DNA from 3 places in the Vibrio sp. SCP2 genome. Region 2 is predicted to be linked to each of the others. Evidence: predicted binding sites of a transcription regulator. Region 2 holds the regulator's gene; each other region holds the start of a gene.
What was found. The regulator PurR, encoded in region 2, represses purine synthesis genes. The targets are predictions, from matches to a motif close to TNANGNAAACGTTTNCNTNA.
Positions count from the first base shown of each region.

Region 1: the regulator PurR is predicted to act here: its motif matches at 3,829-3,848, upstream of purT (formate-dependent phosphoribosylglycinamide formyltransferase).
Region 3: the regulator PurR is predicted to act here: its motif matches at 3,859-3,878, upstream of purM (phosphoribosylformylglycinamidine cyclo-ligase).

Region 1 covers NZ_JCAFVV010000003.1:94,755-105,070, forward strand. Annotated here, with positions in the region: gene sbcB (exodeoxyribonuclease I) at 1-59, shown strand, start outside; gene AC5O63_RS11500 (CidA/LrgA family protein) at 205-570, shown strand; gene AC5O63_RS11505 (CidB/LrgB family autolysis modulator) at 570-1,247, shown strand; gene cdd (cytidine deaminase) at 1,491-2,378, shown strand; gene AC5O63_RS11515 (cyclic di-GMP phosphodiesterase) at 2,426-3,631, opposite strand; gene purT (formate-dependent phosphoribosylglycinamide formyltransferase) at 3,911-5,086, shown strand; gene AC5O63_RS11525 (thiopurine S-methyltransferase) at 5,151-5,801, opposite strand; gene AC5O63_RS11530 (nucleotidyltransferase family protein) at 6,140-6,913, shown strand; gene AC5O63_RS11535 (DUF3187 family protein) at 7,020-7,994, shown strand; gene AC5O63_RS11540 (sporulation protein) at 7,991-8,734, opposite strand; gene hutC (histidine utilization transcriptional repressor HutC) at 8,925-9,635, shown strand; gene hutI (imidazolonepropionase) at 9,791-10,316, shown strand, end outside.
Region 2 covers NZ_JCAFVV010000003.1:407,056-417,371, reverse strand. Annotated here, with positions in the region: gene AC5O63_RS13030 (GGDEF domain-containing protein) at 1-903, shown strand, start outside; gene glgC (glucose-1-phosphate adenylyltransferase) at 1,289-2,506, shown strand; gene glgA (glycogen synthase GlgA) at 2,496-3,959, shown strand; gene AC5O63_RS13015 (alpha/beta fold hydrolase) at 4,113-4,925, shown strand; gene AC5O63_RS13010 (putative signal transducing protein) at 4,922-5,227, opposite strand; gene AC5O63_RS13005 (TVP38/TMEM64 family protein) at 5,227-5,919, opposite strand; gene AC5O63_RS13000 (TfoX/Sxy family DNA transformation protein) at 6,070-6,660, opposite strand; cyclic di-GMP riboswitch class I at 6,794-6,880, opposite strand; gene purR (HTH-type transcriptional repressor PurR) at 7,025-8,032, opposite strand; gene torD (molecular chaperone TorD) at 8,244-8,891, opposite strand; gene torR (two-component system response regulator TorR) at 9,129-9,842, shown strand; gene elyC (envelope biogenesis factor ElyC) at 9,942-10,316, opposite strand, start outside.
Region 3 covers NZ_JCAFVV010000008.1:116,559-126,874, reverse strand. Annotated here, with positions in the region: gene AC5O63_RS18585 (DUF3622 domain-containing protein) at 406-756, shown strand; gene AC5O63_RS18580 (DUF4250 domain-containing protein) at 820-1,011, opposite strand; gene AC5O63_RS18575 (YaeP family protein) at 1,011-1,217, opposite strand; gene AC5O63_RS18570 (tellurite resistance TerB family protein) at 1,337-1,990, opposite strand; gene purN (phosphoribosylglycinamide formyltransferase) at 2,110-2,751, opposite strand; gene purM (phosphoribosylformylglycinamidine cyclo-ligase) at 2,754-3,794, opposite strand; gene upp (uracil phosphoribosyltransferase) at 3,973-4,599, shown strand; gene rluF (23S rRNA pseudouridine(2604) synthase RluF) at 4,866-5,897, opposite strand; gene smrA (DNA endonuclease SmrA) at 5,992-6,573, opposite strand; gene AC5O63_RS18540 (DUF3149 domain-containing protein) at 6,732-6,872, opposite strand; tRNA gene AC5O63_RS18535 (tRNA-Pro) at 7,138-7,214, shown strand; gene AC5O63_RS18530 (TraB/GumN family protein) at 7,673-8,536, opposite strand; gene AC5O63_RS18525 (beta-N-acetylhexosaminidase) at 8,941-10,316, shown strand, end outside.

The DNA of each region.
Region 1 (10,316 bases), 310 kb from region 2:
AAAAGAAAATCGCTATTTTAAAATCTATCTACCAATACGTACAAAAGCGAGTATCCTAATAGTCAAAATTAAAAATAGTAACCAAGTCCTGCACCCTACAACCTGGCCTAACTCTCTAAATACTAATCAAAACTCTAAGTTAGGCATTTGAATAATTCGAGCCTTCAGCACTCTGGAGGTTCTGCAGTTGGACGACTCTACACTATGGCGAAAACTTTGCTTCAATACGTCGTATCTATGGGGCTGATATTTTTGTGCCTTGTCGCGGGCATTAATATTCAACACTTATTAGGTATCTCTATTCCTGGCAGCATCATCGGTATGCTGATTTTGTTTGGTTTGCTTGCGAGCGGACTTGTGCCTTCAGACTGGGTTAAACCCGGTGCCTCTCTCTTTATTCGTTACATGGTGCTGCTATTCGTTCCTATCAGTGTTGGCTTGATGGAGCATTTCGATATGTTAATCGCTAACGCCTTACCGATTTTAGCAAGTGCTGTAGGTGGTACTCTCATCGTACTGGTCGTTTTGGGTTTAATGCTCGATCGCATGCTTAAAGGAGGACAAAAATAATGTGGTTACTTGTCACTATTGTTGTTTTCTTTGCCGCACGTTGGCTATGCCAAAAAGTAAAAAGCCCTTTTATGAACCCTTTATTGGTGAGCCTAGCCGTTCTCATTCCACTGCTGACTTACCTAAAAGTGCCATTTGAAACTTACTATGCCGACAATCAGTGGATTAATTATCTACTGCAACCGGCAGTAGTCGCGCTGGCCTATCCTCTATATGAGCAATTACCACAGATCCGAGCCAATTGGCGTATCATCATGCTAGCGTGTGGTGTGGGCAGTATCATGTCGATGTTTACCGCTAGTATGATTGCCGTTTACTTAAAGGCAGATATTTCTCTAATCGCAAGCTTGTTGGGTAAATCAGTAACCACACCGATTGCGATGGAGGTTTCTAGTCACCTTGGTGGTGAGCCCGCCATCGCCGCGATATTAGTTTTAATTGTTGGCCTGTTCGGTGCGATTATGGCTTATCCGATTTATAACTTACTGAACATCACTCACCCTATTGCCAAAGGGCTCACGATGGGGACGGTTTCCCACGCGCTGGGGACAGCGACCTGCGCTGAGAAAGATGGTCAAGATGCGGCCTTTAGCTCTCTAGCACTTGTGGTGTGCGGTGTTATCACCTCAATCCTAGCACCTTCTTTCTTTACCTTGGCAGTCTGGTTGTCAGCGTAAGTAATTGATGTCGAGCTGCAACTAGCGGCTCGACGCACATCACTAATTTCTCGTCTGTAATCGTTATCATGTGTGACATCACTCAAATAATGCAACAGGCAATATCGTTACAATATATTTTGTGATCATGATCGCCGAATAATTCTCATCTTTACATAAAATGTAATACCAATATCGGAGTTTACACACCAGTATCTGGCTCTAAACTCAAAGATATCAACGATGTTTATTAAAGGACTCACTATGAGAAGCCGCATTGAACAGGCGCTATCTGAAGTGCCACAAAACGTAGCAGATTTCTTATCTCCTATTCTTCTTGCTGACGATTTTGACGCGACGATTTCTTCAGAGCAATTTGAGCAACTCCTCGCTATTTCAGGTCTTGATGACGCAGAACTACGAGTATTGCTACTTCCATTTGCAGCCGCTTATTCCTATGCTCCGCTTTCTAAGTTTTATGTGGGTGCAATTGTTCGCGGCCTATCTGGCAAACTCTACTTCGGCGCGAATGTCGAGTTTGACGGCGTTCAACTAGGGCAAACCGTTCACGCAGAGCAATCAGCCATCAGCCATGCGTGGATGAAGGGTGAACAAGGCGTTGCTGACATCACGATCAACTACAGCCCTTGTGGTCACTGTCGTCAGTTTATGAATGAGCTTTCAACCGCTAACGAGCTAAAGATCCAACTGCCGAAACGTGAAGGTCAGCCACTTCATTACTACTTACCAGAATCGTTTGGCCCTTCAGATCTTGGCATCGAATCAGCATTGATGACCTCTGTTGACCATGGAAAACAGACACAAGAGCAAGATGAGCTACTACAACTGGCTGTCGCTGCCTTAAATCGTAGCCATGCCCCTTACACACATAACTTAAGTGGTGTCGCGATTAAGACCAAAGATGGCAAAGTATATCAAGGCGCATATGCAGAAAACGCTGCATTTAACCCAAGCCTACCGCCACTTCAGGTTGCGTTGATCCAGTTACTGTTAGACCGTAAGGAGCTCGAAAGTATTGATTCTGCGGCCTTGGTAGAAGTAGAAGACGGTACTATCAGCCATCTAGCAAACACACAAGCAACGCTAGAAGCACTAAACCCTGATATTCCAATCACTTACTTGGAACTTTAAACTGAGAAAGGCGCTAAATTAGCGCCTTTTTTTGTATCAATTCGGGATTAAACATCGAAAAACGGTTTGGGGTCGACTTCTAACTGACTAGGGGCTATCGCCTTTTTAATCGTTAGTTTGGTTGTTTTCATATCGACAAAACTTACATCGACAAAACGGTGATACTTACGCGAATAGAAACATTTGATTTCTGGCTTTAGCGGCTCGTGGGAATTCGAAGTCCAAACAATACCTACACGTCCGTCACTCAACTCGACCAAAGCCCCAACAGGGAAAACGCCAATACAGTTGATGAATTTGTACACCAACTCTTTGTCTAAATGATTCGGTGTTAAGCTCAAGAGTATTTTAAACGCTTCTGCTGGGCTCATGCCTTGCTTGTAACAGCGATCGGCAGTCAACGCGTCATAGATATCAACGATGCAGCTCATACGACCGTGTAAAGGGATTTCATCACCTTTAAGCCCCGCTGGATAGCCGTTCCCATCGAGTTTTTCATGATGCATCAAACAAACGTCGCGGCTAACATCACTCAAACCTGTAACCGTAGTGATGATCTCTTTCGCGTAAACCTGATGAAGCTTCATATGCTCGAACTCTTCGGGTGTTAACCGAGCAGGTTTGTGCAGAACTTTATCATCAACCTTAATTTTGCCAACATCGTGAATAATGCCACCAATCGCCATTTGTTTTAGCGTCTCTTTCGGCAGGCCAAGATGTTTACCAAATGTCACGAGCAGAGTCGCAACGTTGACAGAGTGTTCAAGTAAGTATTCATCTTTATTACGCAGCGCAGACACACAATGCAATGCATCTGAGTCAAGCAACACGGACTCGATCATGTCGTCTGCGAGATCATCCAATTCAGAGACATGAATTGGCTTACCTTCAAAAGTTTGCGTCAGAATCCTGTTAGCCAGCCCTTTCGCTTCTTTGATGATTTTCTGCGCTTTCTTCTGCTGTGAAAATCGGCTCACCTTTTTCCGCTTCACTGGCGTTGAAGCTTCTTGTGGCGATTCAGTTTCTTCCACAACCTTAACGGGTTTAAAAACACTCCCTTTTACTGACAACTCCTTGTCTACCCAAGCAAATTTAACTCCATTTTTAACAAGCTGTTTGACTGCTTGCTCAGACGGTACACGCCCCGCATTGGCAAGATTGACGCGTTTACTGTCTTCAATTGCAGTCACAAACATACCAACGGTCAACGTACCGATTGGTATTTTTATGGATTTTTCTGGGTCGAACTGCATTAAGTTAGTAGCCGTATTCTTATTAGAGTTGATTATTGTTAGTGATTATAACTCTAAAGCTGAGTATTTACGTAATAAGTGATTGCAATTGCTCAATAAACACCCAAAAACCGGTAATAAAGTTGAGAATTATCGAAATCGTAATTTTCATCGCTCTTGTCTCGCAGTACTCCACCACTAAAATTCACCAAACACCACAAAGCAAACGTTTGCTTTTCTTTTTCCAATGAGTATCATGCTCGCAAAACCTTCTATTCCTCTTACATTTTAGGGTTAATTATGTTCGGTACTGCAACAGCAAATCATGCAACTCGCGTTCTGCTTCTTGGCTCAGGTGAACTCGGTAAAGAAGTCGCCATCGAATGCCAACGCCTTGGTCTTGAAGTGATCGCATGCGATCGTTACGAAAATGCACCAGCGATGCAGGTTGCTCATCGCAGCTATACATTAGATATGCTTGATGGAGACGCGCTACAGGCTATCATCGAAAAAGAACAGCCCGATTATGTCGTCCCTGAAATTGAAGCCATCGCAACCGATACGTTGGTAGAATTAGAAGCCCAAGGCTTAAACGTGGTGCCGACAGCGAAAGCAACAAAGCTAACAATGAACCGCGAAGGGATCCGTCGCCTAGCGGCAGAAGAGCTAAGCTTAACCACTTCACCTTATCGCTTTGCAGACAGCTATGAAGAGTTTGTTGCCGCAGTAGAAGCAGTTGGTGTGCCGTGTGTATGTAAACCGGTCATGAGTTCTTCAGGTAAAGGCCAAAGTGTGCTTAAGAGCGCTGAAGATATTGATAAAGCTTGGAACTATGCACAAGAAGGCGGACGTACTGGAGCTGGTCGCGTTATTGTAGAAGGGTTTATTGACTTCGATTACGAGATCACCTTGCTCACTGTTCGCGCTGTTGATGGCGTTCATTTTTGCGCACCAATTGGCCACCGTCAGGAAGATGGAGACTACCGTGAGTCTTGGCAACCACAAATCATGACAGACAACGCGCTAGCCGCTGCCCAAGACGCTGCGGGTAAAGTGGTGAATGCACTTGGTGGTTACGGCATCTTTGGTGTTGAGCTGTTTGTCAAAGGCGACACGGTTATCTTTAACGAAGTCTCACCTCGCCCACACGATACTGGCCTCGTCACTCTAATGTCACAAGACAGTTCTGAGTTCGCTCTACATGTTCGTGCATTTACAGGTATGCCAATCGCTGGAATTACTCAGTACGGCCCAGCAGCCTCGGCTGTTATCTTAGGGCAAGGAACATCAAATGATGTTCGCTTCGAAGGCCTAGGGGATGCGTTGACTGCGCCACAAACTCAGCTTCGACTATTTGGCAAACCAGATATTAATGGACGCCGCCGTTTAGGAGTCGCTATTACTCGTCGTGAATCCATCGAACAAGCAATTAAAGATGCTATACAAAGCGCAGATAAAGTAAAAATCATTTACTAGGGTGTTTTATCGAAACTAAAAGGCTTGGTCATTTGAAATGACCAAGCCTTTATTTATCTTAGATTTAAACCGTTTCAATCAAGTAAACTTCTTCAACGAATCGAGCAGACTCATGCTTCGCAATCTTTGGATGCTTTTCAGCGTCTTCATTGCTCTCTAGCTTAGTGATCTTGTAACCCTCATACAGCGCTCTCACCTCAGATTCAGGGACAGCAAATGGAGGCCCTGGCATCAGATCTTGATCATAATCGAGAGTAACCAGCAAAATACGCCCACCGGGTTTAAGCAGAGACTTTATCTTTTCGACGTATTGCACTCGCATTTCTTTTGGCAAAGCAATGAGAGAAGCGCGATCATAAACGATATCAACCGGCTTGATTGGCGCAGTAAAGTAGTCGCCGACATAGATAGATAGCTCATCGAATTGAAACAGTTCATGCTGACCATTAATCGGCATCACCATTGGCGTATAGAAATGTTCTGCAAAGAAAGCACGCACGGCAATATTACTTAACTCTACCCCCTGCACATCTGAGTGTTTCGTTGCCAGCCATACCAAGTCTTCTGACTTGCCACACAAAGGGACAAATACGTTGTCTTCTTGGCTTGGGTTCGTTTCCTGCCAATATTTAATCAGTAGCGGATTGACGTCCTCTAGGTGAAAACCGATCTGGTTTGCCGCCCATTTACCGTGCCAAAATTCTGGGTCTTTCATTTTCTTTCTCTGTGACTGACTTGTGACGCATAGCCTATCGGAAAGTGAAGCTAAGTGGTATCCCTTCACCAATCCGAATCTGAAAACTTCATTCAGATTAGGTTCATTTTCATCAGATATACTTAGTTACACATTGAAGATGAACCTTTGAAAAGGGTTGCACTCTAATTAAACGCAAAGGAAATGCGAGACTGTTCAAAGTTTTATCAACAGTCGACGGGAAAGCGATTGGAATCGCACAAAGTGCCCCCATTAACTATGTAGAGATGAGTAGCGCTAGTGATTGAAACTTTTTTCGACACCTTTTTAGCTAAGCCCTACACATCTAAGGAGAGTGAATGAGCCTATTTTTGCGAACTACGGCCCTGATGCTTCTAATGCTCAGCCGTGCCCCTGCATTTGCTGCTATTCCAACCGCGCCGGGTAACGAGGAAAACCGTTCTACTAACCAGAACGAAGTGTGTTCCAAAGCATTCAAACATAACCTAAGCGGCCTTTACGGCATTAAGTCAATGTCGACCACTCCACTTCAGCCATACACTGATTTCGACGTTCTTTATAGCAAAGCCCATCAAGCTCAAGCAGAGCTAGAGACCATCTGTAAGAGTACTGCGCTACTGACTTCAACAGAATCTTACTTCGCTGGTGTTAAATCGTCTGACCGTGCTAAAGAAAAGATTGCTTATGAACTTGATGGTCAAACAGAGCGTATTACCGACCTAGCCCGTGCAACTATTGTCGCTGACGACATTGAAAGCCTGATGTCTGCCTATGAAGTACTTAACCGCGAGACAACCATTGTTAAAGTCAAAAACCGCTTTAAGAAACCAGCGGAATCTGGATACCGCGACTTAAACGTTCTCGTTCAGCTGCCAAAAACAAATTTAGTCGCTGAAGTACAGCTTCACCTTAAAGCGATTGCAGACGTGAAAAGTGGTCCAGAGCATGACATCTACGAGCGTATTCAGAAAATCGAACGCGCCGCTGCGATTGAAGGTCGTGACTACAGCGAGTTTGAAACCGCACAGATTCGCAATATGCGTAGTGAGTCTAAAGAGCTGTACCAAAATGCTTGGCAGCCATACATCACCACTCACCTTAGCGCCGCTTAACCTTACTGGGCTTACCTGTAAACTCAGGTAAGCCTTTCGATTTAGCAAAGCTTCGCCTCTTAAACTATATTTCTATCAAATAGATAAAAATAAGTTGGAGGCAACAATGGGAGGGAAGCTCTGGCTCTTGATCAGCATGATCGTTTTGCTAACGATAAATCTTGCCTCAGCCGACGACGGATACGGCCCTCTTCAAAGCTACACTCAATCGCCTCTCCATACTAATATCCACTCCCCTCAATTGCGCTCTGGCTTTTCCTTAGATAAGGATGAATATGAAGTTTATGGCGCTGGTACCATTTCTAGCATTTGGGCAGTGACTGCGACTTATGAACTCGATTATTACCAAAACCAGATTGCTATTGGTAGCAAATGGCAACTCGACACAAATTGGCAAATCGACCTCCAATATCGCTGGAACTTTGCTGCCAACAACCATCTAGATAAACCAACCATCGCCTTTCATGATTTTGTCGGTATTGATCAAAATGGACGTGAAGACGTAGAGCGGAACCGATTTGTTATTGATATGCCAGAGTATGGCGTACAAGAGGAAGGGTTTCGAAGCAAAACCTTGAGCAGCGCTGTGACAGGATATGTACAGTATCAAGCGTTTGCGAATGACCATCATGGTGTATCCGTAGGTTTATCACTCTACTACAACGACACCGACAATGGCCTCTTCAGCGCTTCAGATTTTGAGCAAAGCGTGCAGGTAAATTATGGCTATGTAAGAGAAAAACATGCGCTTGATGCTACCGCAGCCTTAACATTTAGAGATACTCCTACAGACTTTACTCAAATGCCCTATCGCGACTCTACTTGGACAATTGGCATCAGCTATCGCTATGAGTGGTTTGAAAACCATACTTTTATTGGTCAGCTAGCTTCGCATCAAGGCCTATTGGATGATGGCGGAGAATTTTCAAAACCCTCCACCGAGTTTACCTATGGCTACCGCTACACTCTCAAAAATGCAGCGGTTGAAATCACCTTGGTGGAGAACATGTTCCACGCGGATAACAGTACCGACATCGCTGTTGGTGTTGCGTTCCGCTATCGCTTTGGCGCAGCCGCTTAAACCGAAAGAATGCGGTTGACCGCTGCAGCGATCTCAGAATCAGAGGCATTTTGACTCAACGAAAACGAGATGTACTGGTCACCACGCATACTTAGCGAGCGATCAACCTCTGCTAAACAGTGCACAACCCCACCGTCGAGAATAAACGAAAGTTCGATCTCCTTTTTGTTGATGAAACCATTATTGCGAAACTCAATTTCCTGATAGCAACCTGATTTCGAAGAGAAGTTACCACCGCGCAGGAAACCTTTTTCAACATCCGCTTTAACCATACTAAATCCTGCTTGCTCGATAGCGGATAGTATCTTGGCAACTACAGGCAATGGTTTAACTTCAACAAAGTCACGATCTTTAGGATCAATCGCAAAGTCGATGTCTAACGTTGTTTCTAACCAAACATGACATTGATTCTTCAGAGCGTTCAATGCTGTGATTGGAGTCTCGTCGTCCAAGCGCAACTCAAAAGGAACCTGTTTAGTCTCATTGGGTTGGATAACAAATGGTTGGACAGCTTGAAGCTTAGCTAAGATGAAATCTTGGTAGCTGGTGCTTTCGTCGCTCTCTACTTTCATCTCGGTACACAGCTTTAGATTGATCGCGTCGATCTGCTGTTCCACATCACCACCTTGAATATGTACGGTTCCCCTCAGAGTCTCCCCCTGAAAGACAGACATACTTTCTAGCACTGTGTCTACTTTTGCCGCGCCAATTCCTAATGAAGCTTTTAACTTTCCAAACATATTTTATCCTTATGATTCTGTTGCACATATGATTTTGCTTGTTGCACTCTATTTAGCAAGCCATTTGTAGCTAAGTCTGATTAAAAACGTGCGAACCTCGCCAAATTAGGGTTACATACTGCCTAGAACCTTGCATTTACCCACTAAATGTATAACCTTTTGTATAGTCAAATAAGAAGTTAGAACAAATATGAGCAATTCGCCTCTTTACTTACAAATCAAAACTTACATTACGGAACAAATCGAACAAGGTTTTTGGCCTGTCGGTCATCGAATTACCACTGAACTTGAACTGACCAAGCAGTTTAACGTGAGTAGGATGACGGTAAACAAAGCGATTCGAGATTTGGTTTCTGAAGGTAGGTTAGTGAGGCGACCGCGCTTAGGCACCTTTGTTTGCGCACCTGACGATAAAGCAGAATCCCCTCTTCTTGATATTAGAAACATTGCTAAAGAAGTAGAACAGCGGGGGAAATCCTACAGCAGTAAGGTTATCAAACAAATCGCCCTTTCTGCTGATGACAATGTCGCGATGAAGCTAGGCGTCATGTTGGGAAGTTCGGTTTTCTACAGTGAAATCATTCACTTTGAAGATAAATCTCCTATCCAGCTTGAGATTCGCTGGGTGAATGCAAGCTACGCTCCCAACTACCTGCAGCAGGACTTTTCACAAATCACGCCCAACCAATATCTATCTGAAAACTGCCCGTTAAGTGCGATAGAGCATACCGTCGAAGCCATTGTCGCTGATGAATCAGTACGCTCTGCACTTCGCCTTGGAGTCAATGAACCGTGTCTGCTGCTTAATCGACGTACATGGAGTGACGATAAGCTTGTTAGTACCGCATTACTCTACCATCCTGGGGCTAGATACAAATTAAGCTCTAAAGTTCTTCTTTGATAGAGCATTTCATACTTTTTACCGATCACATTTTCGCAACATGAGGCTTGATCAAAATCTATACTTGAAACTATATTTGTATATACATTTAAATCCGAGTATAGATTATGAGCCTTACAAGCGACTTGATATTAGTAAATGCAAAGATAGTCACAATGACCGAGGGGAGCGACGGTTACTCAGTGTCACCGCTTTGCAATATCTATATCAAAGACGGACGCATTCAGTCGATTACGCAAGAATCGTTAAGCAGTGAGCTAAGCACTTCTATTAACTGCTATGACTGTAAAGGTAAGCTTGTCACTCCGGGCTTTATTGATTGCCATACCCATCTCATTTTCGCAGGCAGTCGCGCCAACGAATTCGAAATGCGCCTCCAAGGTGTGCCGTATCAAGAAATCGCAAAACAAGGCGGGGGCATTCTCTCTACAGTGCGTGCGACTCGTGAAGCAAGTGAACAACAACTCACGGAATTGGCATTACCGCGTTTGGACGGCCTAATTCAATCAGGTGTCACTTCAGTGGAAGTGAAATCTGGTTATGGATTGACCCTTAATGACGAACTAAAAATGCTTCGCGCAGCGAAGGCGTTGGAAGCACACAGAAAGATCCGCGTTTCTACAACGTTACTCGCGGCACATGCTCTTCCTCCCGAGTATTCAGGTCGCGCTGACGACTACA
Region 2 (10,316 bases):
CAGCGTCAGAAGTCTGGTGAAGAAGCCGAAATTTTGATGGTTCAGCAAGAGTCAGGAAAAGCCGTAGTCGCGATTCATTATATTGAAGCTTTGGGGTGGTACGAGCTGACCTTTGTTAGTATTGACGCCATGGTTCCTAGTTGGGTTGCGACAAGCCTTTATTTACCATTGATGAGCTTGGTATTTCTGTGTGCTCTGCTGAGTTATTTTTATTTGGTTAAGCATTGGATTTTACCTGTAGAACGCGTGAGCAAACGACTTGGAAAGCTCACTAGGTTTAAGTCAGGGAATCAAAGCCTTGATGAGGCAGTTGATTTGATCGAGCATGAACTCACTGCTGCGAGAACAGGGTTGGAGGAGTTAGTAACTTCGCGTACAGAGCAAATCGATAAGCTTGCCATATTCGACTTTGTAACGGGGCTACACAATCGCAGAGGATTGGAGCGTGAACTGCGTTCAGAGCTTGCACGTTCTTCACGCGAACAGCATCAATTTGGCCTCATATGGATTGATGCTGGACTGTCGCCTCGAAATGATGAGGAGTTCGATAGTGAAAAGCATCAGAGTGCACTAAAAGCTATCGCGTCATGTTTGACTAAAGCGATTCGCGAATATGATGTAGCGGCAAGATGGGAGGAGGGGGAGTTTTTGCTCCTTGTCCGAACTGATAGTAACAAGATTTTGTTACAGATAGCTTGTCGTATCAAACAGTATATTGAGCAAGCTCAGGCTAGTGATTCAAACCATTACCTTTCCATCACTGAGCTTTCTGTGGGAGGGACGTTGATAAAGCCAAATGTCACCATGCAACAAGCTTTAGCGTTAGCTGACAGTTCCTTATACATTGCTAAATCAGAAGCCAAGGATGCAATCTATATCCATGAAGAATCGAATGCTGCTTAGCAGTTAGTTCTCAACTCTCTACTTATTGCTATGGTAAGTCATCGTACCTCTTTGCGAGCGAGGTCACATTAATGTAGATGTTATGTTATCGAGATGTGTCTTGGCTATGGGATTCTGTGAGCTATCGCAGGGGGCGAAAAAGTAATAAGTGTGAGCTCGATAGTACAGCATATTTTAAATTGTAATCTTGCCGAAATACGATAAGTTATAATAAACCTTTTGCACAAGGCACAATGGCGTTTAACTACCGTCACAAAAGGCGTTGGCAGAGTGACTCTTGCTGCATGGTATGCCAAATAGGAATGGCATACCTATAGAGAATATTGATAAGTCCGCCCCCTAAAATCGGGCTTATCACAACAATAAATAAAATGGAGAAATATAAATGGCTGGTGTTTTGGGAATGATCCTTGCTGGTGGAGAAGGGTCACGCCTTCGTCCTCTTACAGAATCTCGTAGTAAACCCTCGGTTCCTTTTGGCGGCAGTTACCGTCTTATAGACTTCGCTCTAAACAACTTTGTAAATGCCGATTTGATGCGCGTTTACGTTCTAACTCAATTTAAATCCCAATCGCTATTCCACCACCTGAAGAAAGGCTGGAACATCAGTGGTATTACTGACCGTTTTATTGACCCAATTCCAGCCCAAATGCGCACTGGTAAGCGTTGGTATGAAGGTACGGCGGATGCTATCTACCAAAACCTACGTTTCATGGAATTAGCCGAGCCAGAACAGGTCTGTATCTTCGGTTCAGACCATATCTACAAAATGGATATCAAACAGATGCTTGATTTCCACAAAGAGAAAGAAGCGTCATTAACCGTATCCGCTTTGCGTATGCCTTTGAATGAAGCTTCAGAATTTGGCGTTATTGAGGTCGATGCAGACGGACGTATGATTGGTTTTGAAGAAAAACCAGCGAATCCTAAATCGATTCCAGGAGATCCTGAACACGCGCTTGTCTCGATGGGCAACTATGTCTTTGAAGCTCAACCACTGTTTTCAGAACTGATTGAAGATGCCGACAACCCAGACTCTTCTCATGACTTCGGTAAAGACATTATTCCAAAGATGTTCCCACGTGGTGATGTGTTTGTTTACGACTTCAGCACTAACCGAATTACTGGTGAGAAAGAGGAAGTTTATTGGCGTGACGTCGGTACCATTGGAGCGTACTGGCAAGCACACATGGATCTGCTTGAGAAAGATGCGCCATTCTCGCTTTATAACCGTAAATGGCCTCTGCATACATTCTACCCACCTCTGCCACCTGCGACATTTACAGACTCCGTCAATGGCCGCGTACAGATCATTGATAGCTTGGTTTGTAATGGCAGCTATGTTCGTGGTTCACGTATTGAGAAGTCAGTATTAGGCTTCCGCAGTAATATTGCTTCTGCTTGTGATATCAGTGAGTGTATTCTACTTGGTGATGTTAAGGTCGGTGATGGTTGTGTACTACGCCGTGTAATCATCGATAAAGATGTCGATATTGCACCAGGCACCCAGATTGGTGTAAACCTATCGGAAGATAAAAAGCACTTCCACGTTTCGGAAGATGGCATCGTTGTTATTCCTAAAGGAGCAAGAGTTGGCTACTAAGAATTTATCTATTCTATTTGTAGCATCGGAAGTTGAAGGGTTAATCAAGAGCGGTGGCTTGGCAGATGTTGCCAAGGCACTGCCTGAAGCACTACTCGCACTACAGCAAGATGTTCGTATTACTTTACCTGCTTACCAAAAGTTGGCGGGTATTGATCAAGCCCAAGTGGTGCTTGAAACTCAGTTAGAGCATTGGCCTCATACTGAATATCGCGTTAAACAGCTAGAGATCGTTGGCGTGCCTGTGTATGCCATCGATTGTCCGAAGTATTTCGACAGGCCAGAGATGTATGCGGAAAACAATCAAGCGTATGCCGATAACGGTGAACGTTTTGCGTTTTTTAGTGCCGCTAGTCTAGATATGTTACCTAAGCTCGGATTCAAAGCAGATATTATCCATGCCAACGACTGGCATACTGGATTTGTCCCATACCTGCTTAAACACCGTTATCATTCACACGACTTTTTCACTCATACCAAGAGTGTATTGTCGGTACACAACGCGGTGTTTAAGGGGGTATTTAGTTACGATGAACTGCAGTCTCTGCCTGAGATGCATACGCGTTATGCGCCGGATGCGGCAGTCAGTGCGACGCACATTACTATGCTAAGAGCGGGGGTGATGAATGCGGATAAGATTAATGCTGTCAGTCCAACTTACGCTGAAGAGCTAAAAACAGAACTTGGTAGCCATGGCATGGCGGCAGAGTTTCAACAGCGCTCAGACGATTTAGTCGGCATACTTAACGGGTGCGACTACAGCGCTTGGAACCCTCAAAGTGATGCTTACTTACCTGTGAACTACAAGGCGACTCGCCAAAGTATGGTTAGGGGTAAAAAAGCGTGTAAGCGAGAGTTACAGCAAAGGGTGGGACTAGAAACTCAAGAGGTCGCAGTCTATGGCATGGTTTGTCGCCTGACACACCAAAAAGGTGTGCACTATCTATTGCCGATCTTAAGTGATTTTCTTAAGTATCAGGTTCAGGTGGTGATTGTCGGCACAGGTGACCCTGTTCTAGCGTCTCAGCTAAAAGAGATTGCAGCGCTGCATAGCGACAAGTTTGTTTTTGTTGAGGCGTATGACAATGAGTTAGCGCATTTGGTTGAAGCCGGATCGGACTTCTTTGTTATGCCATCTGAGTTTGAGCCTTGTGGTTTGAATCAAATCTACAGCATGGCTTACGGAACGCTACCTATCGTTCGCGGTGTTGGTGGTTTGCGCGACAGTGTCAATGACTATGATGCTGAGCCTGAAAATGCAACGGGATTTGTATTTGATGAACCAAAACCAAGTGCTTTGCTTAATGTGTTGCAGCGTTCTTTACTGCTACACGCGCAGCAACCTAACGAAGTCAAACGCGTTCAACTGTATGCAATGGAGCAGAATTTCTGTTGGAACAAATCGGCGGATCAATACCTATCCTTGTATGACAGTGCGTTGAGCAAAAATTAATATGAAACTGGGCGTCCTTAGGGCGCCTTTTTTGATGGTTACTTACACTTTTAATAAAAGAATAATTAAGAATTGAGGTAAATTGACGTAAATCCCCCTATGTTTATGGTACTCTCCGTAACCAATTTTATTGCTGAGTAAACCCTTTTCGATATGAGTGATACCTTGCTATTCCACAAAACCTTTACCCATCCTACAAGTGATGAATGGGTAGTCTTTGTGCATGGAGCAGGGGGAAGTTCCTCAATTTGGTTTAAGCAAATCAAAGCGTATAAACAGCACTTTAATCTATTGCTTATCGATCTTCGTGGTCACGGTAAGTCGAATCAATTGATCAAAGAGTTGATGGCAAACCGCTATACGTTTCAGGCGGTGACAATGGACATTCTTAAGGTGCTCGACCACTTAAAGATACGTTCGGCCCACTTTGTTGGTATGTCTCTCGGCACGATAATTGTTCGAAACCTAGCGGAACTTGCAACAGATAGAGTCAAGTCTATGGTGCTAGGTGGCGCTGTAACGCGATTTAACGTCCGTTCGCAGATATTGGTTAGGCTAGGTGGCATGTGCAAACACGTCATCCCTTACATGTGGTTATACAGCCTTTTTGCTTATATTGTGATGCCGCAGCGTACTCAGAGGGAATCAAGGCACTTATTTATCCGCGAAGCCAAGAAGCTTTGCCAGAAAGAGTTTAAGCGTTGGTTTATTCTCACTTCGGAAGTTAATCCACTGATGAAGTATTTTAAGGATAGAGAACTGCCTATCCCAACGCTCTATTTGATGGGGGAGAAAGACTATATGTTTATTCAGCCTGTCAAAGAGATGGTTGCTGCACATCGCAAGAGCAAGTTACTTGAGATTGCCGATTGCGGCCATGTATGTAACGTTGAGCGCCCAGAAGAGTTCAATCACCATTCGATTTCATTTATTCAGCAGCAAATTGAAGCGCCTAAAATCGGTTAAGGTGCTGCTTGTCCGCATTGCCAACATGCGCCAAATTGAGGCTCGTTCATTTCCCCACATTGGTTGCAACGCCAATTACTGCCAACATCCGCATTGTTAAACTGCTCGATAACCGTATTGGCGTGCTTGGCTTGATCTGGGTCGAGTAGCCAGACATAAGGTTCGCTGCTCTCGCCAAAAGGTATTTCACCTTGGAGCCCAAACACGCCTTCACCACGAACTTCACACTCAATCTGTTGAGACTTAAGAAGCTCACAAACAATGTGAGCTTCAGTAGGTGTCGATGCAGAATATATCCTCATTAAGCATTTCCATTTGATGTTGAAGGGGAGCTCTTAATTTTCGCCATGACCCATTTAGCAATCACCGGGAATAAGCCGAGAAGTGCAAAAGAGGCTAAAACGGTTGGAGAGACGATACCCGACAAGCTGTCAATTTGAGCCAGTTGTGTCCCGGCATTTAAGTAAACGGCTGTTCCAGGCAACATACCGAGTTGACTCACCAAATAGAATCGAGCCGTCGCGATAGGTGTTAAACCCATTAACAAGTTGATGAGGAAGAATGGGAACACTGGAATTAATCTCAGTGAGAACAGATAAAATGCGCCATCTTTTTCAACGCCTTGGTTGATGGCATTGAGCTTTTCACCAAATTTGCTTTGTACCCAATCACGCAACAAGTATCGGCTGCTCAAAAATGCGAGTGTTGCACCTATGGTGCTAGCGAAAGAAACTAGCAGTAAGCTCGTCCAGAAACCGAAAAGGGCAGCACCCAAAAGAGTCACGACCGCAGCGCCAGGAATAGAGAAAGCGGTGATGGCAACATAGGCGATAAAATAGCTAGCAGCTGCAATAGTAAAGTTGTCAGCGATAAATGCTGCAAGCTCTGCTTGTTGGGCTTTAGCGTTTTCTAGCGTGAGATACTGGCCAAAATTAACGCCAAGCAAAACAATCAAAGCGACGAAAACAATTCCTAGGATGATCTTTTTATTCATGTTGAGCAGCTCCATTTAATTTCATGGATATCAAATATTAGTGTTACTAGACAAGACAGGGAAAGCAAGCGACAAATTTCAAACTGCAGATAAAAAGCAATAAAAAAAGTCAGCACTAAGGCTGACTTCTTCTACATATATTGTATTGGATTAGCTGACTTGCGTTAACAGCTCCTGACGTCGGCTTTGTGGGATTACCGACCAGTGTGTGCCTTTAATTGCGCCTTCTAAAGCCCAGAGAAGTTCGATGTTGACATCGGCAGAGTGTGTGGACTGTATAGCCTTAAAAGCGTGTACGGCACCCACTTCTTCTAGGTTTTCAACCGTGTCTATACCTGCTTTCTTGAGCATACGCTCAGTCGCTAACCTTAAGTTCGGCAGATCCTTCAAACGGTTCGGCTTCGCTTGCGATTGGGTTTGCTTCTCTTGGTTTGCTGCTTTTAAAGCGACAGTCGCAATCTTTAACGTTTTACCTGCGTCTGCTGCCCAGTCATCACAAAGCGCAAAATACTTCGTCACTACGGGAAAGCCGCGTTTTTTGTATACGTAAGGTTCTAGCCCTTGAGATTTAAACTGTTTAGCGAGAGCCGCGTCCGCGCGTACGTGAAGCTTATCGTTGACGACAAGTGCGAACATAGTGTCATCAGCAAAAATGCCAAAGCCACCAAACATTGAGCGAGACTTGATATGTCCTAGCTGCTCAAATAAACGCATTGAGTCTTTTAGTATTGGTTTATCCATGCTGTGTTTTCTCGGTGTATAAGTATACGCCACCAATGCAGGTCCGAGAGATTAGCAAAATTATGCAGAGACATTGTCAGTAAGGTGTCATACGAGTGCAAGTAAAAGCGGTATGACAGTTTGCATATTCGCCATCGGCAACCCCGCTACCAGACAATAAATTGTTTAAGGCCGGAGGCTTTGCGTCCCATCCTTTCGGAATGGTTTGCCCTGTTCGTGGCATTAATCGAACACTTTAAGAATAAATAAATTCTGCGCAGAACATCACGTTTGTATAGGATAAATGTGACATTGGTTCAATAAATAGAGGAGAGATATACGCTTAGCCAATAGTACGGCTACTAGCTAAGCGTCTGACTTAAGGTTATTTATTTAGATTACGAACGGTATTACGCTCAACAATCTCTGGGTGCATCTCAAACACGCGTTTTTCGTGCTCTTTGTCTTTAATTCGCTCAAGAAGAATTTCAAAGGCATTCTTACCAACACGACGTTTGGGTTGGTGAACCGTTGTAAGTGGCGGAGAGAAGTACTCGGCCAGTTCAATATTATCGTAGCCGATTACTGAGATATCTTGAGGTATTTGAATGCCTTTCTGTTGTAGACGGCTCATTAAACCAAGTGCCATGGTGTCATTAAAACAGAACACGGCTGTTGGCTTTTTATCCATTGCAACAATTTTATCTGCCGCCAATACCGCTGTATCACATTCGAAGTTACCTTCAAGAATCCAATCTTCATTTACCGGTAGTTCCGCTTCGGCCATGGCACGCTTAAAGCCACTAATACGCTCAACACATGCTGCTTTTTCGAAGTGACCACTTAAACAAGCGATGTCAGTGTGACCACGTTCAATTAGGTATTTGGTTGCTAAGTAGCCGCCTTCTTCTGAGTTATCGATGATCTTATCTGCTTGAGAACTTTCTGGGCCCCAATCCATAACTACTTTTGGAATATCTTTGTGGCGATCAAGCATTTCGCTCAGCTCTTCGGTCAGGTCTGAACACATCACTAAGATGCCATCTACGCGCTTTTCAGCCAGCATGCGAATGTAGTCGCGTTGTTTTTCATAGATGCCGCCTGTATTACACAGAATCAAGGTGTAACCTTGGCGGTAACAGTAGCTTTCTACGCCGTCGATAACTTCTGAGAAAAATAGGTTCGTCGATTGCGTCACTAACATACCGATTGTACGAGTAGTGTTGCACTTAAGACTACGAGCAACTGCACTCGGTGCATAATTAAGCTCGGTTACCGCTTCCATCACTTTTTCTTGTGTCGCTTCGGCAACAAAGCGTGTTTTGTTAATCACGTGAGACACAGTGGTTGTTGAAACACCAGCAAGGCGAGCAACGTCTTTAATAGTGGCCATAAATTTTGTCCTGTCGATGACTGCCACGAGAATATATTCAGTTTAGAATAAGTTGGCAGAAAGTATCAGAAACACAAAAACCGCTCTTATTTAGCGGTTTGTATTTGAATAGTTCATTTTTATCGTTTGCGGTCACGATTTTAGACCGCAATCCGACTTAGGGCAAACACATTTCTTCGAACTGACCTGTGTCAGTTCACATTGTCAGACTCTATTCACCAATTAAGTATGTGCAATCTAACTCTAAGAATGCCACTGTGAGAGAAGCGATCGCCGAGTAAAAACCGAACTCATCGAGTGTTTGACACTTAGCTGAAAACTTAGGGGTCCAACTTAGAAGGTGCTGACGAATGAAGCCCTCTTGCTCGATCAGTGCTTCTTCAATATGACGCTCTTGCTCAAGCTCATTAGAGCGAATGATGAGGTTGCCGAGAAAATCCAGCTCAATGGCAATATGGTCAGCAGGTTCATTTAAGCCTTCATCGACAGCAACACCATGCTCTAGCATTAACGCTTCCATCTCTTTCGCTGGTTTGTCGTTAAGCAGGCCAGTCTCTCCAATGTACATTGAAGCGTAAGGTAGTGCAGAGTCGCGGTCAGACTTCAAAAATAGATCACAAAAATCAGCAGCAAGCTCTAGTTGTGCATCTTCGCGATCGATTAAGCGATTAAGTGCATCAATGACACGATCAATCGACGGTTTAAGAGCGGCATTCTCGCCAAGGCCAGTAAGGAAAGAGCGGATTTGAGCTGAATGGTACTGCTCAAGGTTCTCTTCAGTTAACTCTTTGGCGTAAAGGCTTGAAAGCCACCAATAGATTTCCGCACGTTTCTCGTTGAATGCTTTGATTTCTTGCATTAGGTATCACTCCCAAAATAACTACCTATTAGTGTAACTAATAAAAATGAATAGCGGTAATGGCTTACGTGACAATAAAAGATGAATTATGAGCATTTATTAACAAAGGCGGCGGTTTTGTCTTGAATCAATAAAAAATCATCTTTCTCGTTTTTAAAGTGATAAATACTAGAAATGTTACTATTTATGAATAGAATAAATGATAGAACTATTCCCAATGCAAATTAAGTGGTGCAGATGAGTTATCACGTACTAGTAGTAGAAGACGACGTAGTGACTCGCAGTAAGCTCGTTGGCTACTTTCAGAATGAAGGTTACCAAGTCAGCGAAGCAGAAAGCGGCGAGCAGATGCGAGACATGCTACAAAGCAACGCGATTGATTTGGTGATGTTGGATATTAATCTACCCGGTGAAGATGGATTAATGCTAACTCGCGAACTTCGCAGTCAATCAGACATTGGAATTATCCTGGTAACAGGACGCACGGACTGCATCGACAAAATCGTTGGTCTCGAAATGGGTGCCGATGACTATGTCACTAAACCTTTTGAATTACGCGAGCTATTGGTTCGAGTCAAGAATTTACTGTGGCGAATTTCCGCTGCACGTAACTCGTCGGGCTCTGACAGCGCAGCGAAGCAAGATGATAATGTTGTTCGCTTTGGTGAGTGGACGTTTGACGTTCAGCGCCGTGCACTGAGTCGTAACGGTGAGCCGGTTAAGCTGACTAAAGCAGAATATGAACTGCTTGTGGCTTTATCCTCTTATCCAAATCAGGTTCTCAGCCGCGAACGTATCTTAAACATGATCAGCCACCGTGTTGATGCGCCAAACGATCGCACCATCGATGTCTTGATTCGTCGCATGCGAGCAAAAATGGAATTCGATCCAAAGAATCCACAAATCTTTGTTACCGTTCATGGCGAAGGCTATATGTTTGCCGGTGACTAAGGTCAATAGACCCTAACACCAAGCTAACAGACATAAAAATACCGAGGCTTGCCTCGGTATTTTTCTATCTAGATTTCTTATTCTGATTGGTATCAAAAATCAAACTTTACTTTCAGCGGCTTGCAGCGCTTGCTCTTCATAATCTGACGCCCAATTCCTAAGCGTTTGCCAAATTTGACCTAAGGTTTCGTGCCAATAACGCTCGGTTTGCTCCAAGTACACCGCTTTAGGCGTGTATTTAGCCCATGCTTGCGTAACTTTATCATGCGCAAGGTAATTGGTCGGTGCAGGGTACGGCTTTAATCCTGCAGAGTAGAATTCATTCAGAGCACGCTCCATATGACTTGCTGAAGTCACCACAACCAGCTTTTTGGTATTAACGAATGCTGCCGCTTGTCTCGCTTCTTCCCAAGTATCTTTGGCGGTTTCTAACAGAATAATGTCAGATTTCGAGACGCCAAGGGCGAGAGCCAC
Region 3 (10,316 bases), on a different contig from region 2:
ATAGTAAAGCGCTGGTTGAAAGGCTAGCGCTTTCTTTGTTTAAGGGAGTCTGGAAGCGAGAACGGGCTGCGCCCTATGGAACGCTGCGCTTATGGATAGCGGGAACGGACTTCGTCCTATGGATCGCTTCGCTGCTGGAAAACGAGAGTTGACTCCTCAACCACTAATGAGCAACGTTAGTTATCCAGTTATCCAGTTATCCAGTTATCCAGTTATCCAGTTATCCAGTTATCCAGTTATCCAGTTATCCAGTTATCCAGTTATCCAGTTATCCAGTTATCCAGTTATCCGGCTCTATTTTTGAAAAACTAATAGCCAACAGCCACTTTTTGCGCTCTAATACCGCGCTTGCCAAGGGATGGCTAAATCCCTCAATATTCCATTAGAATCCCTTAGGAAATGAAAATGTCGAACAACAAAAAATTTGCCATTCGTGTTACTGAAAAGCGTAACGGTTGGTGTGCAGAGATCACTCGCCAAGTGACTTCACGTAAAACGTCAGTATCAAAACGTGAAACTGGCTTTGAAACTGAATCAGCAGCACAAGAGTGGGCTGAAAAAGAGCTAGCAGGTTTTATTCAAAACCAAGCTCAACGTAATGAGCGTAAAGGCGAAGCACGTAAAGTTCGCATCGAACGTGAAGAGCGACTAGCTCAAGAAGCCGCTGAGAAGAAAGCACGTTACGAAGAAGCGAAACGCGCAGCCGCAGCGCAAGCTGAACTTGACGATGAAGACGATTTCTTCGAAGAAGAGTAATAAGTCGTCATTCAATAAAAAACCGCCATCGAGGCGGTTTTTTTGTAGCTAATCAAAGACAGATTAGCGGAACTGGCCAGCTTCAGGTAAGAAATCAAATCCAGCAGAGGCTAACTTGGTTTCTAGCGCTGATTTATCAATGTCAAAGAAAGCGACAAGCTTGTCTAAATCACCGCCGAAATCATCACGTAACTTCATGTTGACGATACTCATCAACATGACAGGGTCCATGGTTTCAAAGTTGGCTAAGTTCATTACTTGTCCTCAAAATCTGAGATCAGCAAGTTTGCTGCCGCAAATGCTGCTTTTTCACGAGCCTCTTTAGGCAAAGACTCATCCGCAGCGATGTCGTTTAACGCTCTTACTGCGCATGAAATAGCTTGTGGGACATAGGCTTGATCGCCGCTTCCAATCTGTGCGTACAGTTCGCGCACTAATTCACAACAGCCGTATACTTGCATGGCTTATACTCCGATAAATGATAACTGCTCTCAAATATACACACTCAAATTCGGAAACTCAAAGTGTAAGCTTGTCCTAACGCAAAGCGTACGACGACGTGTTCAAAACCTAAGCAAAATTAATCAGTTTGCAGTTGTTGCTCTAGCTGGAAGGTGACCTCTGGGGCGAGCTGGAGTTGCTTTGCTAGCTCTTGAAGATAAGCCTTTTCCATAAAGTTTTGTTCATCAACCACAATCAAAGAGGCTAGATACACCTCTGAGGCCTGCTGTGGTGATTGAGCAAGCCTTGCTATTTCACCTGGGTCGAGTGGCTTGTTGAGCTCACTGTGAATCAATTGCTGAAGTTGGGTATTGGCCCCTGCTTGAGTAAGAGTGGATTCAATACGTTCCATCTCTTTATTATCGACGTGGCCATCAGCTTTCGCAGCGGCAATCATTGCTTTGATGATCAACTCGTCATGGATATTGTCATTTGAATTAAAGGTTTCTTGTGGAGATGAAGTAGACTGCTTGCCTTGATAGTCGTTGTAGACTTTGTAAGCCAAAGCGCCAAGCGCAGCGACGCCACCAATCTTTAGCGCGTTTTTGCCGACTTTTTTGCCCATCTTTTTACTCTTCTTCGAACCCATTAATAGGCTCACTAAGCCACCACCCACGGCTCCTGCGCCTAAAGACTTTAGAGTGTTTGAATTGGATTGCTGCTTAAGCTGCTGTTGCCCTTTTTGGACAATGTCTGAGCTAAAGGCTTGATTGAGTAGGCTTTTAAGATCCATACGTTACCTCCGTCATTTTTGTCAGGATAAGGTAGCGAAGATGAATGGAGGATTAACAGTCGTAAACAAAAAAGACGAGCATGAGCTCGTCTTTGTATTTGATTGGGTTTAGCAGTGTATTAGTCTTCTGCGTGACCGTGGATTCCAAGCAGCTTACCATCGAGGTAGGCTTCTTTTTCATCTTTCATTACCAAGCGCTCTTCCACTAACCATTTTACCACCATAGGGTAAATACGGTGTTCTTGAGTTTGAACACGTTCAGTCAGTGTCTCGACGGTATCTTCGTCAAAAATAGGCACTTTCGCTTGCAGAATCACAGGACCACCATCAAGTTGCTCTGTCACAAAGTGAACGCTAGTACCGTGTTCTTCATCACCAGCATGGATAGCACGTTGGTAAGTGTTCAATCCAGGGTATTTAGGTAATAGAGAAGGGTGGATGTTAATCATGCGTCCCATATAGTGACGAACGAATTCGCCACTTAAGATACGCATGTAACCCGCAAGCACGATGACATCAGGTTGATACTCATCGATCTGCTTCATCAACTCATGGTCAAAGGCATCACGAGTATCGAATGCTTTAGGATCAAGGAAATGTGCTGCTGAACCTGCTTTCTCTGCTCGTTCTAAAGCATAGACGCCTGCTTTGTTAGAGAATACGGCAGTGACTCGGCCACCTGTAATTTGGGTGTTACAGGCGTCAATAATCGCCTGTAAGTTGGAGCCATTTCCTGAAACTAAAACAACAATACTCTTCATGCTTATTTGATCTCTACTTGTTCTTCGCCTGCTTCAGCGTTTGCGATTTCGCCAATTACCCATGCATTCTCACCTTCGTCCCGAAGAAGCTTAACAGCAGCATCTGCTTGATCTTTTGGTAGAGCAATAACAAGGCCAACACCACAGTTAAATGTGCGGTACATTTCGTGAGTGGTTACGTTGCCTTTTTCTTGTAGCCATTTGAAGATAACGGGCCATTCCCAGCTGTTTCCATCAACAACGGCTTTAGTGCCTTGTGGAAGAACGCGTGGGATGTTTTCCCAGAAACCACCACCTGTGATGTGAGAGATTGCATGGATATCGTGCTTCTCAATCATCTTAAGTGCTGATTTGATGTAGATTTTTGTTGGTTCTAGTAGGTGCTCACCAATAGTGCGGCCTGCTAGTTCTTCGTTTTTGTCTGCACCAGATACTTCAAGAATCTTACGGATCAACGAGTAACCGTTTGAGTGTGGACCGCTTGAACCTACAGCGATAAGTGCATCACCAGCGGCAACTTTAGTGCCGTCGATAACGTCTTCTTTTTCAACAACACCGACACAGAAGCCAGCAACGTCGTAGTCTTCGCCTTCGTACATGCCTGGCATTTCAGCCGTTTCACCGCCGATTAGCGCGCAGCCTGCTTGTACACAGCCGTCTGCGATACCAGATACTACGTCAGCAGCCGTATCGACATCGAGTTTGCCTGTTGCGTAGTAATCTAAGAAGAACAATGGCTCAGCACCTTGTACGATTAGATCGTTGACACACATAGCAACAAGATCAACACCAATAGTGTCGTGCTTTTTCATATCCAGAGCTAAGCGCAGTTTAGTACCAACGCCGTCTGTACCTGAAACAAGAACTGGCTGCTTGTATTTAGTTGGCAGTTCGCATAGTGCGCCAAAACCACCAATACCACCCATTACCTCTGGGCGACGTGTGCGTTTTACTGCACCTTTAATACGGTCAACAAGCGCATTGCCTGCATCGATGTCAACGCCAGCGTCTTTGTAGCTAAGAGAAGTGTTATCAGCACTCACAGGGAAGTCCTCTGGTTTAAAGTTGGATATGAAAACGGCGCTATTCTACCAGTGGATAAACATAGATAGCAAACGTTTGCGCAAGTTTTTTCTTTTGTCATAGAACAAGAAATTGAGAACGAAATCGTTTATAATCTGAAGGTTTGTTTAAAAATCATCACATAAGCCGGAGATGGAAATGAAAGTTGTTGAAGTAAAACACCCTCTTGTTAAGCACAAACTTGGTCTAATGAGAGAAGGTGACATCAGCACTAAGCGCTTTCGCGAGCTAGCTACAGAAGTTGGTAGCCTACTTACTTACGAAGCGACTGCAGACTTTGAAACAGAAAAAGTAACCATTGAAGGTTGGAATGGTCCAGTTGAAGTTGACCAAATTAAAGGTAAGAAGGTAACAGTTGTGCCAATCCTACGTGCAGGTCTTGGTATGATGGACGGCGTTCTTGAGCATATGCCAAGTGCACGTATCAGTGTTGTTGGTATCTACCGTGATGAAGAAACACTAGAACCTGTTCCTTACTTCAACAAACTAGCATCAAACATGGATGAGCGTATTGCGCTGGTTGTTGACCCAATGCTAGCGACTGGCGGTTCAATGATCGCAACAATCGACCTACTTAAAGAGAAAGGTTGTAAAGCGATTAAAGTTCTTGTGCTTGTTGCTGCACCTGAAGGTATTGAAGCACTTGAAAAAGCGCACCCAGATGTTGAGCTATTCACCGCTGCTATCGATGAGAAGCTAAACGACAAAGGCTACATCGTTCCTGGTCTTGGCGACGCAGGCGATAAGATCTTCGGTACAGTATAAGCTGAAGACGCTAAGTGAATGACAAGAGGAGCCGATTGGCTCCTTTTTTTGTTGTATGGAACGGGCTATGCCCTATGGAACGCTGCGCTTATGGGTAGCGGGAACGGACTTTGTCCTATAGAACGCTTCGCTTTTGGAAAACGGGATCGGGCATCCACAAAAAAGGTTGACGCAAAATGCCAACCCTCAAAAATTTCTCCAGCTCTCCAGCTCTCCAGCTCTCCAGCTCTCCAGCTCTCCAGCTCTCCAGCTCTCCAGCTTTTTGCTTATTTCTTCAAACTCAAAGTACCGCCAGAGCGTGGTTTGGCAGGGCGCTGTGATTTGTCACTGGCAGGCTTATAGAAAGTCTTGCCTTTATTTGGCTTAGCTTTAGATTCGCTTTGGTTGCCACTATTGCGACCTTTTTTAGAGTTTGGAGCATGGCGGAACTCATCGGCGTTACGGCCTTTAAAAGTACGATTCTTCTGATTGCGACGTGCTTTAGAGTCTTGGTTCTCTTCGCGGCTATCAAACAGTTTGGCATCGGTCGCTTTGCGAATGCGTTTACCCTTGCTATCTACTTTAGATGCCTCTTCAGTGCCGCTAGAGTCTTCACACATTGCCAGAATCTCAGCCACTTCCGCATCTGTTAGGTAACGCCATTGTCCATTAGGAATCCCATCAAGCGAGATGTTCATAATGCGTACACGGCGAAGCTTGAAGACTTCATAGCCTAATGCTTCACACATACGACGGATTTGGCGATTGAGACCTTGAGTAAGCACAATGCGGAACGAGAATTTAGTCTCTTTAGTCACAGTACAAGGAAGAGTGATGGTATCGAGGATATTCACCCCTGAAGACATCTGCTTAATAAACTCTTCAGTGATCGGCTTATCTACGCGAACCACGTACTCTTTTTCGTGGTTATTACCGGCGCGAAGAATCTTGTTTACGATATCGCCATCGTTGGTTAAGAAGATCAAACCGTCTGAAGGTTTGTCTAAGCGACCAATCGGGAAAATACGTTTCTTGTGGCCAATGAAGTCAACGATATTACCCGGAATATCACGCTCTGTGGTACAGGTAATGCCCGTCGGCTTATTGAGTGCGATGTAAACAGGTTTGTCAGTGGCAGCCGCGATTGGCTTATCATCCACTCGGACGTCATCACCTAGCTGAACCTTGGTGCCCATTTCAGGTACTTTACCATTAATGGTGACGCGGCCTTGCTCGATGAGGCGGTCAGCTTCACGGCGTGAGCAAAAACCTGTTTCGCTGATAAACTTATTGAGGCGCTTAGCGTTATCTTGTGACATGTTGTTCTCCTAACGTTTCACAACGGCGGTTTAAAGGTGTGCTGACTAATATATCAGCACATAGAGGGCGCGCATTCTAGCATTGTGCTACGCGTTAACCCAGTCGTTTTTGGTGACGTTCACGAGTTTCGATCTTTTTCTCGGCGCTTTTTCGTAGTAAGACATACACGGCACCGGTGCCACCATGGAAGCGCTGAGCACTGTGAACACATTGCACTTCTTTAATTTGCATCAGCCATTGAGCGACAAAACTCTTCATAAGTGCTGGTGGGTTAGAACGCTCACCTTTGCCATGAACAATCACCACGGTACGTATATCCATCCGCATACATTGCTTTAAGAACTTAACCACTTCATCGCGTGCTTGTTCGAGCGTGCGCTTGTGTAAATCGAGTCTTGCTTGTATTGGGTATTTCGCAAGACGTAACTTTTTGTACACACCGTCTTGGACGCCATCACGTTTGAACTCGATAATATCGTCAGGCTTTATCATCTCAGCATGATCGATGGACAGATATTCAGGGTCTTCTTCAGTTAACCAAATAGCCGCCTCACGTTTGGCAAGTTGTGCATCGGTTACCTGATGTTGTTTTTTATGTTCTGTCGTATCTTGCTGAAGAGGTTTTACATCGCCCATCATTTGTTGGAATAGGCTTAGGTCATCATCATGAGACATAGCTACATCTCAGAGTAAGAAATCAATACCAACATTATACCTGTGAGGGGATGGGGGGGATCAAGAGTTTGCTAGATGAGAAATAAAAAACCGAAGCAGACAAGGTATCTACTTCGGTGCATAGCGAATGTCTATTCTATGAATAGGGCTAAGCGATTCTAGTGAGGAGATTTGTCGTTCATCACTTTGTAGATGAAGTAACCGCCGTAGAACAGCATTAGACCGAAGGCGCCAAAGATGACAATCATTGAAGATAGACCTACCGCATTACCAAATAGGAGATCAAGCCAAAAGTCCATAAATTCCTCCATGGAGACAAAGTGTGATGACAAGGGTTAAGGTAAACTGTGGTTAAATATGCAACACTGATCTGGATCAATTGTTGTTATTAGGTTGCGGATTTGTTCTTGTTGATGTGTTTTTGCTCACACTTTATTCGTGTTAGATGATGTTTTATACAAACGAACAATAAAATTGAAAAAGTTACTCAAAATGGCTTGCGTTAGAAATCAGAATCCGTAATATACGCCTTCGTTGACGGGCAATGAGCTCGAATAAACATCTCGGTGAATAGCGCAGCTTGGTAGCGCATCTGGTTTGGGACCAGAGGGTCGGGGGTTCGAATCCCTCTTCACCGACCACCTATAGAAAGCCTGCTTTTATAAGCAGGCTTTCGTCGTTTTGGAACGGGCTACGCCCTATGGAAAGCGGGAACGGACTTCGTCCTACGGAACGCTGCGCTTTTGGAAAATGGGATCGAGCTTCGCTCTGCTGGAAAGCTGGAGTTGACTCCAGAATAAAGTGGATCAGATTTAGTTTTCTAGTTTTCTAGTTTTCTAGTTTTCTAGTTTTCTAGTTCCCCGTCATTCCTTAGACCGAAGAATGAGGGAGTTAGGAATCTCTAGAGGTTTTCTACTTGCTTTGCGAGATCCCCAACTCGTTCGTACCTCACTCTTGAGGATGACAAGTTAACCTGTTGAAATAAAAAGGGTTGACGCTAATTGCCAACCCTCAAAAGTTTCTCTAGCTCTCTAGCTCTCTAGCTCTCTAGCTCTCTAGCTCTCCAGCTCTCCCGTTCCCAAATCCCGCATCCCGCTTCTCAATACTTAAACTCACAATTTGAAGTTTTGCTCTTTGATAGCTGTGTTACTTTAAAGCCTTCATCTTTCAGTAGCTTCAACACGCTTTGTTCACCTAATAAATGTAGGGTTCCAACGACGATGACGTATGACCCTTTGGCTTTAGGCAGCCATTTGGGGTTGGAAAGTTTTTCTGCCCAATCAAGATTGCGGTCGATCAGAAATGATTTTTCAAAATCCGGAGACATTTGTGTTAGTGAGGCAAACTCTTCCAGTTTACTCATATCACCCGCTTTCCAGCTTTCTATTAAGCAATGTGTCGCATCCTCAGAATGATCGAACTCCTCGATTGCGCTGATCAAAAGCTCTTTGCCAGATTCTTTCTGCCCAGTGAGTAAGTCGATTTGAAACTGTAGTGACTCTAAGCTGAGCACCGGTTTATCCCACAGCGTCGCCTTGTATGCTAAGCGGGTATCAACACCATCTGCGGCAGAGTAGCCAAGGTATTCAATTTGCCTCATCTGAATGGCGAGAGCAGCAGCCCAAGGTGGAGTGTGTAACAGTTCATTTGCGTTCAGCTCTAACAAATTAGAGATACCAATGAGCTCGTTTTGTTGCTCTGTTGAGAGTACATCCTTGGACACCAGTGTTGTTGGTGGATACTTGATTCCATTGTTTTGGCGAATATCGGTTTCAACGATTAAGCCTTGGCTTGTCTTAAGTCGCTTAAAGACAATTTCAGGTAAGGGATACATACTTTTATCGCCAACATGAACTGAGCCAATAATTGTGTATTTCAGCCCACCTTTTTCAATGTTCCAGATCAGAGGCTCGGCTTGGATGCTTGCTGACAACACCAATAGTAAGAGAAGTAATTTACGCATTAATGGATCCTTACCGATGCGGAAAAATTGTTGAAATCCGTTATTTCAACGGAGTTTGACGAGGAAAAAGTGAGTACAAAATCACGTTTTCGTATCCAAGTCATCTTTAGATATTACGATAACAAATGCCGTGTTGTGATCTTTCTTCACTTTAAATTGTGTTTTGCACCCGAAAGCTGTGATTTGGTTCTCAGTAATCTCGTCAAATTAACTACGTCGAAATTGACGAGTTGGATAAGCTTATGTTTTTTATCGCTTAAATTTAATTTGAAAATGTAAAGTTTGAATCTGATCACTTTCGGTGATGATTAATTTTACGATGAAAAATAACTCGCGATATGTTGTTTGCATCTTAGTTTTAGAGCCAACTTTTTCGGCTTAATTTACGTTTTGGGGTAAGTAAGATGTTTAAACAGAGTCTGATCGCGGCGTCGGTTATCGCTACATTAGCAGGTTGTTCTTCGTTTCAATCTAATGAGCAAAGTGTTGTTAACTCACTCGCGAACAATCTAGATGTTCAATATGAAGTGCTAACTAACCACGGCGCTAACGAAGGACTTGCATGTCAAGAGATGGGAGCAGAATGGGCGTCTTGTAACAAGGTAAACATGACGCTCGTTAACCAAGGTCAAGCGGTTGACTCTAAAGATTGGGCTATCTACTTTCACAGCATTCGTTTGATTTTAGATGTCGACAACGAGCAATTTAAAATCTCTCGCGTAACTGGTGACCTACATAAACTAGAACCGACTGAGAAGTTTGATGGTTTTGCCGCGGGCGAAGAGGTGGTGCTTCCACTGGTTGGCGAATACTGGCAGCTATTTGAAACTGATTTTATGCCAGGTGCTTTTGTCGCTGCTCCAAACGCCGAGCCTAAGATGATCGCTTCTCTTAACACAGAAGACGTTGCATCTTTCGTGACGGGCCTTGAGGGTAACAACCTAAAACGTACGCCAGATGACAACAACGTATTTGCAAACGCTGTGTCTCGTTTCGAGAAGAACCAAGACTTAGCAAAACAAGACGTATCAAGCACGTTACTACCAACGCCAATGTCTGTTGAAGCAGGTAAAGGTACGGTAGATATCGCGGCGGGTATTGCGCTGCCTAAAGACGCATTCGATGCGACTCAATACGCAGCAATTCAAGATCGTGCAGAAGTGGTAGGTGTGGACGTTGGTGGTGATCTTCCTGTAAGCATCACTGTTGTTCCTGCAGACTTCACCGGTGAACTAGCAAAATCTGGTGCTTACGAGATGAGTATCAAAGGCGACGGTATTGCGATTAAAGCGTTCGACCAAGCAGGCGCTTTTTACGCAGTACAATCTATCTTTGGCCTGGTAGATAGCCAAAATGCTGATTCTCTACCACAACTGTCTATTAAAGATGCGCCGCGTTTTGATTACCGTGGTGTGATGGTGGACGTGGCTCGTAACTTCCACTCTAAAGACGCAATTCTTGCAACGTTAGACCAAATGGCAGCGTACAAGATGAACAAACTACACCTTCACCTAACGGATGATGAAGGCTGGCGTTTAGAAATTCCGGGTCTGCCTGAGCTGACAGAAGTGGGTGCTAACCGTTGTTTCGATTTGGAAGAGAAAAGCTGTTTACTTCCTCAGCTTGGCTCAGGTTCAACATCAGATAACTTTGGTTCTGGCTACTTCAGCAAAGCAGACTACGTGGACATCCTAAAATACGCGAAAGCGCGTAACATCGAAGTGATTCCTGAAATTGATATGCCAGCGCACGCTCGTGCCGCAGTGGTATCAATGGAAGC